Regions from separate parts of the Pradoshia sp. Z5_111 genome, predicted to be linked through region 3. Evidence: riboswitches for the same ligand, from Rfam matches in the RefSeq annotation. Region 3 holds a riboswitch; each other region holds the start of a gene.
The links. Region 3 has a riboswitch for S-adenosylmethionine ahead of AC4D4A_RS04550 (O-acetylhomoserine aminocarboxypropyltransferase/cysteine synthase family protein). Riboswitches for the same ligand answer to the same signal wherever they lie in the genome.
Positions count from the first base shown of each region.

Region 1: another riboswitch for S-adenosylmethionine. It lies ahead of metK (methionine adenosyltransferase); the one in region 3 lies ahead of AC4D4A_RS04550 (O-acetylhomoserine aminocarboxypropyltransferase/cysteine synthase family protein).
Region 2: another riboswitch for S-adenosylmethionine. It lies ahead of AC4D4A_RS01220 (bifunctional homocysteine S-methyltransferase/methylenetetrahydrofolate reductase); the one in region 3 lies ahead of AC4D4A_RS04550 (O-acetylhomoserine aminocarboxypropyltransferase/cysteine synthase family protein).

Region 1 is NZ_JBZCPQ010000006.1:27,828-33,065, forward strand. Features, by position in the region: gene AC4D4A_RS13355 (alpha/beta hydrolase family protein) at 1-26, shown strand, start outside; gene AC4D4A_RS13360 (DUF2584 domain-containing protein) at 45-287, shown strand; gene pckA (phosphoenolpyruvate carboxykinase (ATP)) at 426-2,015, opposite strand; SAM riboswitch class I at 2,394-2,521, shown strand; gene metK (methionine adenosyltransferase) at 2,655-3,854, shown strand; gene asnB (asparagine synthase (glutamine-hydrolyzing)) at 4,052-5,238, shown strand, end outside.
Region 2 is NZ_JBZCPQ010000001.1:218,763-224,000, reverse strand. Features, by position in the region: gene metH (methionine synthase) at 1-1,785, opposite strand, end outside; gene AC4D4A_RS01220 (bifunctional homocysteine S-methyltransferase/methylenetetrahydrofolate reductase) at 1,782-3,641, opposite strand; SAM riboswitch class I at 3,736-3,837, opposite strand; gene AC4D4A_RS01215 (class I SAM-dependent DNA methyltransferase) at 3,962-4,558, shown strand; gene AC4D4A_RS01210 (hypothetical protein) at 4,767-4,925, opposite strand.
Region 3 is NZ_JBZCPQ010000002.1:32,088-37,325, forward strand. Features, by position in the region: gene AC4D4A_RS04540 (methionine ABC transporter permease) at 1-333, opposite strand, end outside; gene AC4D4A_RS04545 (methionine ABC transporter ATP-binding protein) at 330-1,361, opposite strand; SAM riboswitch class I at 1,475-1,587, opposite strand; gene AC4D4A_RS04550 (O-acetylhomoserine aminocarboxypropyltransferase/cysteine synthase family protein) at 1,683-3,002, opposite strand; SAM riboswitch class I at 3,090-3,198, opposite strand; gene AC4D4A_RS04555 (thioredoxin family protein) at 3,484-3,765, opposite strand; gene AC4D4A_RS04560 (toprim domain-containing protein) at 3,740-4,135, opposite strand; gene gcvH (glycine cleavage system protein GcvH) at 4,310-4,693, opposite strand; gene AC4D4A_RS04570 (arsenate reductase family protein) at 4,766-5,119, opposite strand.

The DNA of each region.
Region 1 (5,238 bases), on a different contig from region 3:
ATGATACCATTGAAATAAATAAATGAAGCAGGGGAGTGAGAGAATTGGGTATGCCAATGGAATTGAATACTCTTATTGTGACAAAGGCTAATGAAAAAAGGGTTGAGGAAAATCTATTTGTCCTAAAAAAAGAAGGATACCGCTTATATCCAATTGAGATTCCGATTGATATCCGAAAAACTCTGGATGGGGAATCGAGAGGAACGGCGCTGATAAAAAAAGTGGAATGGGAAAATAACTGCACAACCATTACATATGAGTTAATTTCCTTAAATTCCAGTAACTAAATTAAATAGAAACTAAAGAAAACAAACCTTCATCCAGAACTTAATTGGGCGGTGGGTTTGTTTTTAAATTTAGATAAAAATAAAATAGTGCCTCAGGAAGGCCAATTCTTTTTGGCTTCCTAAGACACCGCTAGTTCCTTAAAAGGTAATTGGACCACCTTTAGATTCAATTTCAGAACTAATATTCTTAAATTCCTTGAAATTTTCTCTGAATTTATTTGCAAGCTCATTTGCCTTTTTATAATAGGCTTCTGAATCCTTCCACGTTTTTTGAGGCTGTAAAACTTCATCCGGTACTCCGGGTACATGTAAGGGAATCGCTAAGCCGAATATTCTGTCTTGTACCGTTTCAATATTGGCTAGTTCTCCTTCTAATGCAGCTTGAATCATCAAACGTGTATAAGAAAGCTTCATTCGGCTGCCTGTTCCATATTCTCCTCCAGTCCAACCGGTGTTAACCAGATATACCTGAACTTGATGCTCCTCAATATTTTTGCCAAGCATCTCAGCATATTTTGTTGGATGTAATGGTAAGAACGGTGAACCGAAGCAGGTAGAAAACGTTGCCTGTGGTGAAGTAATTCCGAGTTCAGTTCCTGCCAATTTACTCGTATAACCGCTTAGGAAATGATACATTGCCTGTTCTTTTGTTAACTTGCTGATTGGAGGCAGAACACCAAAAGCATCAGCAGTTAAGAAGATGATGGTATTGGGATGGCCTGCTATACTTGGTGTGACGATATTCTGCATGGCTTCGATTGGGTAAGCTGCCCGGGTATTTTCAGTTAACATTCCATTATCATAGTCAGCAATTCTCGTATCTTCGTCTACAACTACATTCTCTAGTACAGAACCAAAGCGAATGGCATTAAAAATTTGAGGCTCTTTTTCCTCTGTGAGATTGATGCATTTTGCGTAACAGCCGCCTTCAATGTTAAATACCCCATCAGGAGACCAGCCATGTTCGTCATCACCTATTAGGCGGCGATTTGGATCGGCTGATAAAGTAGTCTTTCCAGTACCTGATAGGCCAAAGAAAAGAGCTACATCTCCCTCAAAACCTACATTTGCTGAACAATGCATAGAGAACACATTATTCTCAGGCAGCAGGTAATTCATGATTGAAAAAATGGATTTTTTCATTTCACCTGCATACTCAGTGCCTCCAATTAAGACCACTTTTTTTTCGAATGAAATGATGATAAACGTCTCAGAGTGTGTACCGTCCACAAGAGGGTTTGCTTTAAAACCTGGTGCTGAGATAATAGTAAACTCAGGCGAATGGTTTTCAAGCTCATCTTTAGTGGGGCGGATAAACAACTGATGTACAAATAAATTGTGCCAGGCATATTCATTGATTACTTGTATAGGAAGGCGGTAGTCTGTTGCAGCTCCAGCAAACCCATTAAATACAAATAATTCATCTCGTTTTTCGAGGTAATCGATAACTTTATCATATAATTTAGAAAATGCATCTTCAGATATTGCTTGATTGACGCTTCCCCAGGCTATTTTATCTTTAGTAGCAGCTTCCTCTACAATATATTTATCCTTTGGGGATCTGCCGGTATATTTACCTGTTTCAGCTTTAATAGCTCCAGTAGATGTGAGGATGCCCTCTTTTCTGGTTAATACTTTTTCAACTAGTTGTGGCACTGAAAGCTGAATGTGAATATTATCATGAGTAAGTAATTGTTTCAATTCATTGGAAACTCCTACACTGTTCATAAGGTATCATCCTTTTCCAGAATTTTGGTAAGTATATTATATGGAAATTAGTATAACACATTTAATTGATTTATCCATACTAATTGTGTTAATTTTCAAAACAATTGATTAATATAGTATATAAGAATAATTATTATTATTTTCCATAGTGAAAAAAACAGTGATATTAGTCAACCTTTATGGATAAATAACAATGTATATTTATTTGAATATTCGTAAATTAATTATATCAATATCATAATAGAAATGCGAATCTTAAGGTCGGAATGTGTTTCTTTTAGGAAAGGATGAAGCTTCAGGTCTATCTTAACAATATATTCCTGCTTATTTATTGACAGAAAATGATGGATAAGATATTATATACATTTGATATGGATACTCTTATCAAGACTCGGTGGAGAGACGAGCTCTATGAAGCCGGGGCAACCTGCAGTTTGATTCCTTTAATGGAAATCACGCAAAGGTGCTAACTTGATGCAAGGTTATAATGCCTTGAACGATGAGAGTGAAAGGCCGATTTCTGAGACTCAGACCTTTCCTCTTTTCTTTATAAAGGGGAAAGGTCTTTTTTCGTATAATCAGGAGATAATTAAAGATAATGAGTAGCCATAAACAGGGAAACTGAAGGAGGAAATATACATGTCTAATAAAAGACATTTGTTTACATCAGAATCTGTAACAGAAGGTCATCCGGATAAAATTTGCGATCAGGTTTCTGATGCCATTTTGGATGAAATATTAGCAAAGGATCCAAATGCAAGGGTAGCCTGCGAAACATCTGTTACCACTGGATTAGTTTTAGTAGCGGGAGAAATCACTACTTCTACGTATGTGGATATTCCAAAAATTGTACGTGACACAATCAAAGGGATTGGTTATACTCGTGCAAAATATGGTTTCGATGCAGAAACATGCGCTGTCTTAACCTCTATTGATGAACAATCTGCAGATATCGCCCAAGGTGTAGACCAAGCTTTGGAATCAAGAGAAGGCACGATGTCAGATGAAGAGATTGAAGCAATTGGGGCGGGAGATCAGGGTCTAATGTTCGGTTTTGCCTGCAACGAAACAGAAGAATTAATGCCTCTTCCTATTTCTCTTGCTCACCAATTATCTCGAAAGCTGGCTGAAGTTCGTAAACAAGATGTTCTGCCATACTTGCGTCCTGATGGAAAAACACAAGTCACAGTGGAATATGATGAAAACAAAAATCCGGTTAGAATTGATACAATCGTAATCTCTACTCAACATGACGCGGATACAACACTGGAGCAAATTAAGAAAGACTTAAAAGAACAAGTAATAAAACCGGTTGTTCCAGCTCACCTTATTGATGAACAAACTAAATATTTTATTAACCCAACGGGCCGTTTTGTTATCGGAGGTCCACAAGGGGATGCAGGCTTGACTGGCCGTAAAATTATCGTAGACACGTATGGTGGATATGCACGTCACGGTGGTGGAGCATTCTCTGGTAAAGATGCTACAAAGGTAGACCGTTCTGCTGCCTATGCAGCCAGATATGTAGCTAAAAATATTGTAGCAGCAGGTCTTGCAGATAAAGCAGAAGTTCAGCTGGCTTACGCGATTGGTGTAGCTCAGCCAGTATCTATATCCATTGATACGTTCGGTACAGGTAAAATTGAAGAGGAAAAATTAATTGAATTAGTACGTGCTAACTTTGATCTGCGCCCTGCAGGAATCATAAAAATGCTTGATTTAAGACGTCCGATTTATAAACAAACAGCAGCTTACGGACATTTTGGACGCAATGATTTAGATCTTCCTTGGGAGAAAACGGATAAAGTAGAAGTACTGCGTACGGAAGCTAACATCTAAGATAAACAGCATAAACATTTCTAGAAAGAGGGATAAGCCCTCTTTCTTTTTTTGTCTAAATATGGTAATATTAGGAAACTATGAAATCGGGTATAATGGATCGTATTTTGTCGGGACGCTAGCTTATATCTAAAATCTAATTCTTTGATATTTTTAAATGAAAAACAGTCGAAAGTAAAGGTAGTGAGTGAATAATAATGTGTGGATTTGTAGGATGTATGCATGATCACCAACAAGCGAATCAGGATTCAGAACTAATTAAAAGTATGAATGACTTGATTACGCATAGAGGGCCGGATGACGAGGGGTATTATATAGATGAACATATCCAGCTTGGTTTCAGAAGACTAAGCATCATTGATATTGAATGTGGACATCAGCCCTTAACGTATGAAAATGAACGCTATTGGATTGTTTTTAACGGAGAAATATACAACTACTTGGAATTGAAAGTAGTGCTTGAAAAGGAAGGCATGGCGTTTTCTACAAATTCAGATACTGAAGTAATCCTGGCGGCATTTGTTCAATATGGGGAAAAGGCAGTTGAAATGCTTCGTGGGATGTTTGGGTTTGTGATTTGGGATAAACAGGAGAAATCTGTTTTTGGTGCCCGTGATCCATTTGGGATTAAACCATTTTTTTATAAGGAAGATGGGGATAAGACTTATTTTGCCTCTGAGAAGAAAAGCATTATATACGCTTTAGAAAAACAAGAATTGGATCCTGTTTCTTTGCAACATTATCTTACCTTTCAATTTATTCCAGAACCAGCGACGATGACAAAGAATGTGAAAAAATTATTGCCTGGACATTGCTTTACAAAGAAAATTGGAGAACCTATGGAGATCCGTCAATATTGGAAAGCTGAATTCAAACCTATACTGCGCAGTGAACCAGATTGGATTAAAGAAATTCAAGATGTGATGTATGACAGTATTAACATGCATATGCGCAGTGATGTACCTGTTGGTTCATTTCTTTCCGGTGGAATTGATTCCACAATCATTGCTTCCATTGCTAAAGAAATTCATCCTGGAATTAAAACATTCTCAGTTGGATTTGAACAGAATGGTTTCAGTGAAATTGATGTTGCTAAAGAAACGGCTGACAAGCTTGGGGTAGAAAATATTAGCTATATTATTTCACCGCAGGAATATATGAGGGAACTGCCGAATATCATGTGGCATATGGATGACCCGTTGGCAGATCCCGCTTGTGTGCCTTTATATTTCGTGGCAAGGGAAGCGCAAAAGCATGTAACGGTTGTTCTGTCAGGTGAAGGAGCGGATGAATTATTCGGAGGATACAATATTTACCGTGAGCCTCAATCCTTAGCCATGTTTAATAAAATTCCTGTACTTATGAAAAGAGCGCTAAAAAGAAT
Region 2 (5,238 bases), on a different contig from region 3:
CAAAAGATTCTCTGATAATTTAACTTCCTCCTCAGGGATTAAAGCAAATCGGGTTAATTTTTCTGTATTGACAATTGCATAGTCCAAGCCAGCCTTTGTACAGTGGTATAAATAAACGGCATTCAGGACCTCTCTTCCCTCATTCGGCAATCCAAACGATACATTACTGATGCCTAAAATTGTTAATGTTCTCGGAAGCTCTTTTTTTATGGCCGCCAGTCCCTTGACCGTTTCCGCAGCGCCTTCCCGGTATTGTTCATCACCAGTACCTACCGGAAAAACAAGCGGATCAAAAATAATATCCTCCGGAGCAATTCCATACTTTTCTGTTAACAGCTGATACGATCTGCGGGCGACCTCCAATTTCCGTTCTTCTGTTACGGCCATCCCTTTTTCATCAATTGTTCCAACAACTAAGGCTGCACCATACTCTTTTGCTAATGGAACAATTTTCTCAAAACGTTCTTCCCCATCCTCTAAATTAATTGAATTAATGATTGCTTTACCCTGAGAATGGCGGAGTGCCTTTTCAATAACCAGTTCATCGGTTGAATCGATGACAAAAGGGACCTTGATTTTCTTAGCTGCTTCTTTCATGAATGCTTCCATATCAGACACTTCATCGCTATCTGGATCAGCCAGGCAAACATCTATTACATGGGCTCCTTTTTTGACTTGCTGTCTGGCAATCTCAGACGCTTCTTCAAATTTCCTGTCCTTAATCAAATTCTTAAACTTTCTGGACCCGATTACATTCGTCCGTTCACCTACAAATAAAGGTCTCATTGAATCATCATAGATTAAGGCATCAATACCAGAGACAGCATGATTGCCCTGTTTGCCTTTCATTTGTCTCGCTTCAATTCCGGTAACCGCTTCTTTAATAGCTCGGATATGGTCAGGAGTCGTTCCGCAGCAGCCACCAACAAGATTAATCCATCCTTTTTCGGCAAATTGTTTAATCTTCTTGCTTAGTGAAGATGGTGATTCATTATATTGGCCATTTTCATCCGGTAATCCCGCATTTGGGTAACAGCTTACTGCTGCAGTGCTTAATTCAGATAAAGACCTGATATGGTCAGCCATGAACTCGGGACCGGTTGCGCAATTAAGCCCGATTGCAAGAGGATTCATATGCTCGCACGATATATAAAAAGCTTCAATGGTTTGACCAGCTAGAGTAGTTCCCATTGGTTCAATTGTTCCTGAGATAATCAATGGTATTTCCCTGCCTAAAGATGCGAATGCTCTTTTCATTCCAATATAAGCTGCTTTCACATTTAATAAATCCTGCGATGTTTCCAAGAGAAGCAAATCAACTCCCCCATCAAGCAGGCCCTTCGTTTGCTCTTCATATGAATCTGCCAATTGTTCAAAAGTAGCTCCGCCTGTTACGGATAAGGTTTTGGTCGTAGGTCCCATTGAGCCTGCGACAAAGCGAGGACTATCAGGACTGTCAAATTGTTCAACTGCTTTTCGAGCCAATTGAGCTGATTCCTTATTTAGCTGATATGCCAGGTGACCAAGATCATATTCATCCAGTACAATGGGCGTTGCCCCGAATGTGTTTGTTTCAATAATATCCGCCCCAGCTGCCAAGTACTCTTCATGAATCAATTGGATTACATCCGGGCGGGTTAGCGTTAAATACTCATTACACCCATCGTATTGTTCTCCGCCAAAATCAACCTCTGTTAATTGATGTGCCTGAATCATGGTTCCCATTGCTCCATCTAGAATAACTATTCTTTCAGCCAATAACTCTTTCAATTTTTCTGTTCTCATGATAGATGCACTTCCTTATTTACAACTGATTTCTGTTCTTTGATGTACCGAACCAAATTCCCGCTTAATTCATATTTCATAAAAGGTGTAATAATATAGATACCGTTAAATAGTTCACTTGCCGCGTCCACTAATTCTTTTGAAATGGCAAAGCTTTCGCGAGCACAGGCTTCCTTATCCGCTCCGGCTCTTTCCATCGCCTCTCTAACATGAACCGGCAAGGAAATACCGGGGACTTCATTATGTAAAAACTCTGCATTCCGGTGACTCGTTAAAGGCATAATGCCAATAAAAATCGGCTTTGTTATATGCCTGGTTGCCGCGTATACTTCTTCTAATTTTTCAATACTAAACACGGGCTGCGTTAAGAAGTAATCAGCTCCAGCCTGAATTTTCTTTTCCATTCGCTGTACGGCTTTATCTATGTACTTTACATTTGGATTCAAGGCAGCTGCGATATCGAAATTTGCCCGGTTGCCCAACGATTTTCCAGAATAAGAGCGCCCCTCATTCAATTGCTTAATCAATGAAATCAGGTCCATGGAAGAAAGATCATATACGGAAGTTGCGCCCGGAAAATCACCAATTTTCGAAGGATCCCCAGTCACTACCAACACCTCTGATAATCCAAGGGAATGCATGCCCATTAAATGAGACTGCAAGCCAATCAGATTATGATCCCGACAAGTTAAGTGAACTAGAGGCACCGTATTTAATTTTGATTGTAAAATCGACGCTACCGCAAGATTGGATATTCTCGGTGATGCCAATGAATTATCCGCAAGTGTAATCGCATCAGCACCTGAATCTAATAGATAGCGACTTCCTATTAAAAAATCCTCCAGGCCGAACGTCTTTGGAGGGTCCAGCTCCACGATCACCGTCGTTTGTTTTTTTGCCTTACCTGAAATTGTATCTGGACCTTTTCGTTTATATTGAATGATTTCATATGATATAGGCTGATGCTTCGGCTTGGCTACAAAATCCTTCACCTTTACAGGGTGAAGATCTTCGATTCCTTTACGAATGGCCTGAATATGGGCAGGAGTTGTACCACAGCATCCACCTAACAGCCGGACCCCCTGCTTCACAAGCTGCCTTGAACTATTAATGAAATAATCCGCTTCTGTCGAATAGACATATCTTCCATCTGATAAATCAGGTAAGCTGGCATTTGGATAGGCCGCATAATAGGTATCCTCTAACACAGGTACTTCTTCGTAAGAGCGAATCATATGATAAGGCCCCATCCGACAATTGATGCCTACCACATCGGCGCCTGTTTTTTTCATTAGAGAAAACGCCTCACTGACATGCATTCCATTTTGCAAAAGGCCTGTTTCATGCAGAGATATATTCGCGATAAGAGGAAGATTACTCATTTTTCTGGCCGACTCTATTACCGTTAATAATTCGTCTAAATCATAATAGGTTTCAAGTAAAATGCCATCCGGCTTTTCTTCTAATAAAGCGGTCAGCTGTTCGTCGAAATATCCCTTAATTTCCGTTAGTGTTAATTCTGATTTCCTGAAGCTCCGCAAGCCGCCAATCGTCCCGATAACAAATGTATTTGGATCAGCAGCAGCTTTCGCAATTTTCATTCCGGCTCTATTAATTTGAGAAACTTCCCTTTCAAGGCCATAGCGCTTTAATTTATGAAAATTTGCACCGAATGTATTCGATTGAATCACATCAGCACCAGCCTCAATATAACTTCTATGCATCTTTTTGATCTGATTGGGGTTTGTCAAATTAAGCTCTTCAAAGCAACTATCAATTCCAAATGAATATAAAAGTGTTCCACTCGCTCCATCTGCGACGAGAATTTTTTCATTTAACGTTTCCAAGAGTTTCACTGTCTTTCCCCCTAATTAGTTGGTTAATCTCTCTGATGAGGAAAACAGACTAATAGAAAAGAGCTTTCATCATGAAAGCCCTCTTTCCTAAGGTCTCTCATCTCTCAAGCATTGCTTGCTGGATTTAGCACCTTGGATCACCATCCAGGTTGCTGAGATTTCAACGGGCCAGTCCCTCCATCTCTCTAGATAAGAATATGAAATTATATATTTACTTAATTTACTATAAATTTTCAGTTATTTCAATCTATTTTGATAATTAATCCAAAAGAGTTAACGATTTAGTATTTTGGGTATGTATGGGGTAGGAGTGATGTTAAATGAAGGAAATAATAACGAATCAGTTTAAAAATCCAACTGGTGTCCTCGGAAAGATTGCAGGTAAAATAATGGCCTACGAAAATGAGGAATTATATGAATGGACATTTGATCAATTGTCTATTACCCCAAATGACACAATGCTTGAAGTTGGTTTTGGTCCGGGTGAAGGAATGCATACGCTTTTTAAGAAGCACCCTACCGTTCAAATTGATGGTGTCGATCCATCAGAAGAAATGGTGAACAATGCAAGCAAGCGTAATCAAGAACAACTCAAACGCAATCAGCTTCGTTTATTCAATGGAACTGTTCTCGAGATTCAGAGTCCAATGGTGTACGATAAAATATTCAGTGTAAATAGTTATCCATTATGGGAAAATCAAGAGGCTTGTATTCAAAAAATACATTCTTTATTAAAAGAGAATGGAAAACTGACTATAACCGTACAGCCAAGGCAGGAAGAAGCAACTGAAGAACAGGCTTATGCCTTTGCTGATGAGATTAAAGAGGTTCTAAACAAAACAGGCTTTAAATCTATTAAGGTTCAAACAAAACCGCTCAAACCGTGCTTATCTATTAATGTCACAGCCATCAAATAGACTTTTTTGTGAGTATTAGAAGTTCCAATCAAGCCTATGCCACTCTTTCTATCTGACCCTTTTGAAACAATAAAAACCATAAGCTGCTCCATCAGTTTTGATTGAATTTCTATTATTTAGGGTATATTATAAACATATAGACATATATTAAAAACCAGAGAGCTGGATACTCCCTGGTACAACTAATAGCGAGTGGTATGCAAATAGCTTAATTCTTAGAGGAACCACCCTTATGCTTTGGTCGGCGCGGGGTGGTTTTTCGTTTGCCCTTTAGCCGAAGATTGGCGAATCGCGTGGCGATGCCGGCAGCAAGGGTCGTGAAAAAGATCATTGCTACATCTTTTGCCAGAGCTATTAGAAAATCCATACGTATATCACCTCCCTTCTCCTTTATATAAGGAAAAGAAGGTGCATACCACCCGCACCAAGTAGTTGTATGAAAATTATACCATATATGTTATTGATAACATAATGACCCTGTTGGTCTTTTTAAGGGAATTAAATATCCTTAATCCTTGCTAATGAATCCCTTTTATTTACTCCCCTTGCTTACTTATGCCAGAATATTTTACTTTATAAATTATCACAACACATATTTCCTTAAATAACCTTTTGCCACAGACCGCCAGGATTTCCAGAAAAAAAGCCGTCCATAAGCCATTATGGCTTACCGACAGCCC
Region 3 (5,238 bases):
TCGCGCATAGAATGGAGCAGCACCGATAATTAATGCTGGCAAAGCCGCATTGACACCGATAATACTTCCTACTAAAGCCTTTGTGAAAGGAATTAACAAGACGATTAAAATAATAAATGGAATGGAACGGAATATGTTAACGAAAGCACCTACGATTCCGTAAATCACTTTGTTTTCCCACATATTCCCCTTTGAGGTCAAGAATAATAGTAGACCCAATATAATTCCAAGGAAAAAAGTTGCGATTAATGAGACACCTGTCATATACAAGGTTTCCCATGTCTTTTCATAAATTCGTTCCCAAACTACATTTGGTAATAATGTTTCCATCATTCTGAAATCACCTCCACACCAATTTCCTGATTGTGGAGATAGTCAATTGCTTTTGCCACTTCAGCAGCATCACCGTCTACATGAATAAATAATGTTCCATAGGACCCGTGCTGAGTCTGCGATATTTTACCCTGCAATATGTTTACATTGATTTTGTAAGAGCGGATAACCTCTGATAAAACAGGGGTTTCAGCTGATTCACCAATAAAGGATAATTGTACAACTTTACCCGTCGGATATTCAGCAAGCAAATGCTCAATCGTCTCTTTCGTTTCTTCTGGCTCAGTCACTTGCTGGACAAATCGTTTAGTAATCGGAGCATTCGGTTTTTTAAATACATCAAGTACTTTTCCGCTCTCCACTACTTTCCCCATCTCCATCACAGCAACGCGATGACAGATTTTACGAATAACATGCATTTCATGAGTAATTAATACGATTGTCAAGCCAAGCCTTTTATTTATATCAACGAGTAAATCCAAAATATCGTCTGTAGTCTGAGGATCAAGTGCTGATGTCGCCTCGTCACAAAGAAGAACCTGCGGATTGTTCGCTAATGCACGCGCTATACCGACTCGCTGTTTCTGACCGCCGCTTAACTGAGACGGATAAGCATTTTCACGGCCATCCAATCCTACCAGACTTACAAGCTCCTTTACTCTCTCTTTACGTACCTTGCTTGGTACCCCTGCAATTTCTAAAGGAAACTCTATATTTTCACTGACTGTCCTTGACCAGAGGAGATTAAAGTGTTGGAAAATCATACTTATTTCCATTCTGGCTTTTCTTAATTCAGCGCCCTTTATAGCAGCCATATCTTTGCCTGCCACCAAGACACTTCCTTCTGTTGGCTTCTCTAAACCGTTCAGCATTCTAATGAGAGTACTTTTTCCCGCACCGCTGTACCCGATAATTCCAAAGATCTCGCCCTTTTCAATAGACAATGAGACTTGATCCACTGCTTTGACAGCTGATGAACGTTTAAATGTTCCTGAGAAGGTCTTCGATACATCACGTAATGTAATCATGAAAAGTTCACCTGCTCTTTCTATCAACCTATAATTAAAGAATAACTTCAGTTAAACAAAAATGCCTTTCTGCGGAGGCAGAAAGGCATGATTAATTTATAACATGTTCCTTTCTCTCATCTCCCAGGATCTATTATCCTGTGTGAATTGGCACCTTTTCAATCATAAATGATTGCCGGTTGCCGGGCTTCAAAGGGCACAATCCCTCCACCGCTCTTGATAAGAGTACATAAACTATTCAATTAATTCTAACTGTCTGCTATCCTATCATGTTAAAGAAAGAACTGTCAACACCAAAGTCTGCATAGCATATTCAATATGTTATTTCACAGCCGCCTCAGCGGAAGCTATACCTGTTGCTTTTTCAATAGCAAGCTCCAATTCTTCAATTAGATCTTCTGCATTTTCAATTCCAACAGACAGTCTGATTAAATCCTCCTGCACACCAGATGCTTTTAATCCCTCTTCACTTAATTGCTGATGAGTCGTGCTTGCCGGATGGATAATTAAGCTCTTTGCATCCCCCACATTGGCCACATGGGACCACAGTTCAACGGAATCAATCAGTTTTTTACCTGCCTCGCGTCCACCCTTTATTCCAAAAACAACGACTGCTCCAGCACCTTTGGGTAAATATTTCTTCGTTTTTTCGTAATCAGGGTGATCTGAATCTCCTGGATACAAGACCCATGATACAGCCGGATGCTGTTTTAAATAATCAACTATTAATCTCGTATTGGCTATATGCTCCTTCATCCTCACATGCAGAGTTTCCAATCCGAGAATAAATTGAAAGGCATTGTACGGGCTTAAGGAAGGACCTAAATCTCTCAACAGCTGAACTCTAGCCTTCACAATAAATGCTGCTGCACCAATTGCTTCACTGTAAATCAGATCATGATAACTTGGATCCGGTTCTGTAAAGCCCGGAAATTTAGATGAATTCCAGTCAAACTTCCCTCCATCGACTATGACCCCACCTAATGTGGTTCCATTTCCAAGCAGCCATTTCGTAGCTGAGTGTACGACGATATCCGCTCCAAACTCAATCGGACGTGATAAATAAGGAGTAGCAAATGTATTATCAATGATTAATGGAATTCCAGCTTCATGAGCAATTTCCGCCACCCGTTCAATATCAAGAACCTGCAGGCTTGGATTTCCAATCGTTTCTCCAAAAATAGCTTTGGTCTTTGAAGTAATCGCTTCTCTAAAATTTTCTGGATCACTTGGATCCACGAACCTTACGTTAATACCATACTTAGGAAGAGTATTGGCAAATAAATTGTAGGTTCCGCCATATAGAGTGGATGCAGAGATAATTTCATCACCTGCTCCCGCAATATTTAGAATGGAGAGTGTTATAGCTGCAGCACCACTTGAAACAGCTAAAGCTCCAATGCCACCTTCTAATTCGGCTATGCGTTCTTCGAATACACTTGAAGTGGGATTATGAATTCTAGTATAAATATAGCCAGATTCAGCTAATCCAAATAAATCCGCAGCATGATCTGTGTCTTTAAATAAATAAGCATTCGTCTGGTAAATCGGCACGCTTCTCGCTCCAGTTACCGAATCCTGCTGCAATCCTCCGTGTATACCTACTGTTTCAAACCGATACTTCTTTTCTTCATTTGCCATTCTACATCTCTCCATTTCATTTTAAGTAGAGAAGTGAGTAAATGAAAAAACCTCTTCATATAAGAAGAGGCAGGCATTTTCCATCTCTCCTTATCTCCCGGATTTATTTGTATCCGCAGGAATTGGCACCGTGTATTATAAAAATACCGGTTGCCGGGCTTCAACGGGCCAGTCCCTCCACCTCTCTTGATAAGAACCAAGTATTAAGTTGTTAAAACTATAGCATATGGGGAAATTTGAGTCAACTGATTATTCTGAATTTTTAATTATATATCAAGAGGCTTACCTTTGCTATATTTTATAAAAATCCGCCTGCAGTTAGCCACTCAGTAAACGTCTGATTAGTTATATTACAGGCTATTGGGGAGAATTCTACAATCTATTAAAACTTCTGACATAGACAGCGTAAGATAAAAACAGCACCTTTAAGAGATTCTAGTTAAATATTGTATCGACATATTTCCTGAGAAATAAACTGCTCTTATTCTGTAATTCTCTTTAATTGATCTACAAGATAGGGAACTGAGTGGAAGGCATAGATTTTATCGATTGGCTGGTTATCCTTGATTAAAATGAGGCATGGTACACTTTGAATTTGATATTCTTCTGCAAGTTCCTTAGCATAGTTAAGATTGACTTTTTCCAAAGAGGCATTGGGGAGGACTTCCTTTGCAATATCAAGCATCTTGCCTGCTAATTGACACGTTCCGCAAAGAGGGGTAAATGTGTAGATTGCTTTATTTATCGTGGTTTGATTGTTCATTTTTTATTACATCCTTCATTTGTTTTAAAAATTCGGCTTTCACATCTATATTGGCTGCCAAAAGAACCATTGCTAGATGGTATCTTGGCGCGTTTGCTACTTCACGGTATGTACGATCAATATATATGTGAGATGCATTTGGCATCTCTCGTCTTAACTGTTTTCTCAGCTTTTCTCCAGATTCATCGGCATCAGCCAAAATATACACATCTCTCTGTTCAAGTTCGTCGACTAATTCATCCAGTTTCGATAAACTGATGGTTCCATTTGTACATCTTATATCGACAGGTTCATTAAGTACAGATTGTATTTTTTGGCGGTCGGTAGAACCTTCCACAATTATCACTTTCTCACTTTGAGCATCCCGCATGATTGATCACCTTTTATTAGGAGAGTACGTTCTATGTGATTGGACAAATGCCTTCGCCTTCGTCTTTTTCATTATATGTATCTTACCCTAACATAATGGAAAGTAACAATTGATTTAAAGCATATAAAAAGGAAAGAAGCTTACGAATGACCCAAAACTTCTTCCCTTTATTGACTACTCTTCTTTAGTCGCTGTTTCGTATTGGTCAGCATCCATTAATTCATCATATTCGCTGATTTCGGATGGTTCAACTACTACCATCCATGCTTTTTCATATGGAGATTCATTAACGTATTCTGGACTATCCGCTAATTCTTCATTTACTTCAACAACTGTCCCACTGATTGGCGCATATAATTCAGATACTGTCTTTACTGACTCTACACTGCCAAACGGTTCATTACGGGTCAATTGATCACCTATTTCCGGTAGCTCCACAAATACGATGTCTCCCAGTTCTTTTTGAGCAAAATCAGTTATTCCAATTCGAATCTTACCATCCTCTTGTTTAACCCATTCATGCTCAGCTGTATAACGTAATCCCGCTGGAATGCTCATGATTTAATCCCCCCAAAATGTATGTATGGTTCCTATTTATCATGACATCAAACTGGTTATTTGACAATTGTTTCATGCCCATATTTTCTGATAATTTTCCTCTTTGAATCCTACTGTAACCTTTTCTCCATCAAATGCAATTGGACGTTTGATCAGCATCCCATCTGATGCAAGCAGGGCTAGGCTCTCATCTTCAGACATTTCCTTAACTTTATCTTTCAACCCAAGTTCTCTGTATTTCATCCCACTTGTGTTAAAAAACTTCTGAAGAGGCAGTTCACTTTTCTGACAAATTGTTTCTAGCTCTTCTTTCGAAGGGGGATTTTGTGCTATATCAACTTCTTGATAGGATATTCCCTTCTCATCAAACCATTTCTTTGCCTTTCTGCATGTCCCACATTTAGGATACCAGTAAAATGTAATCATGTTTATCACCTCAATTGAAGCATACCACATTTTTTCATCTATCTTAAATGGTTATACTTCTGCTCTAGAGAAGGTAGTCAGTCTAGCATAGGAAAAGAAAAAGCCTGGTTTTCACCAGG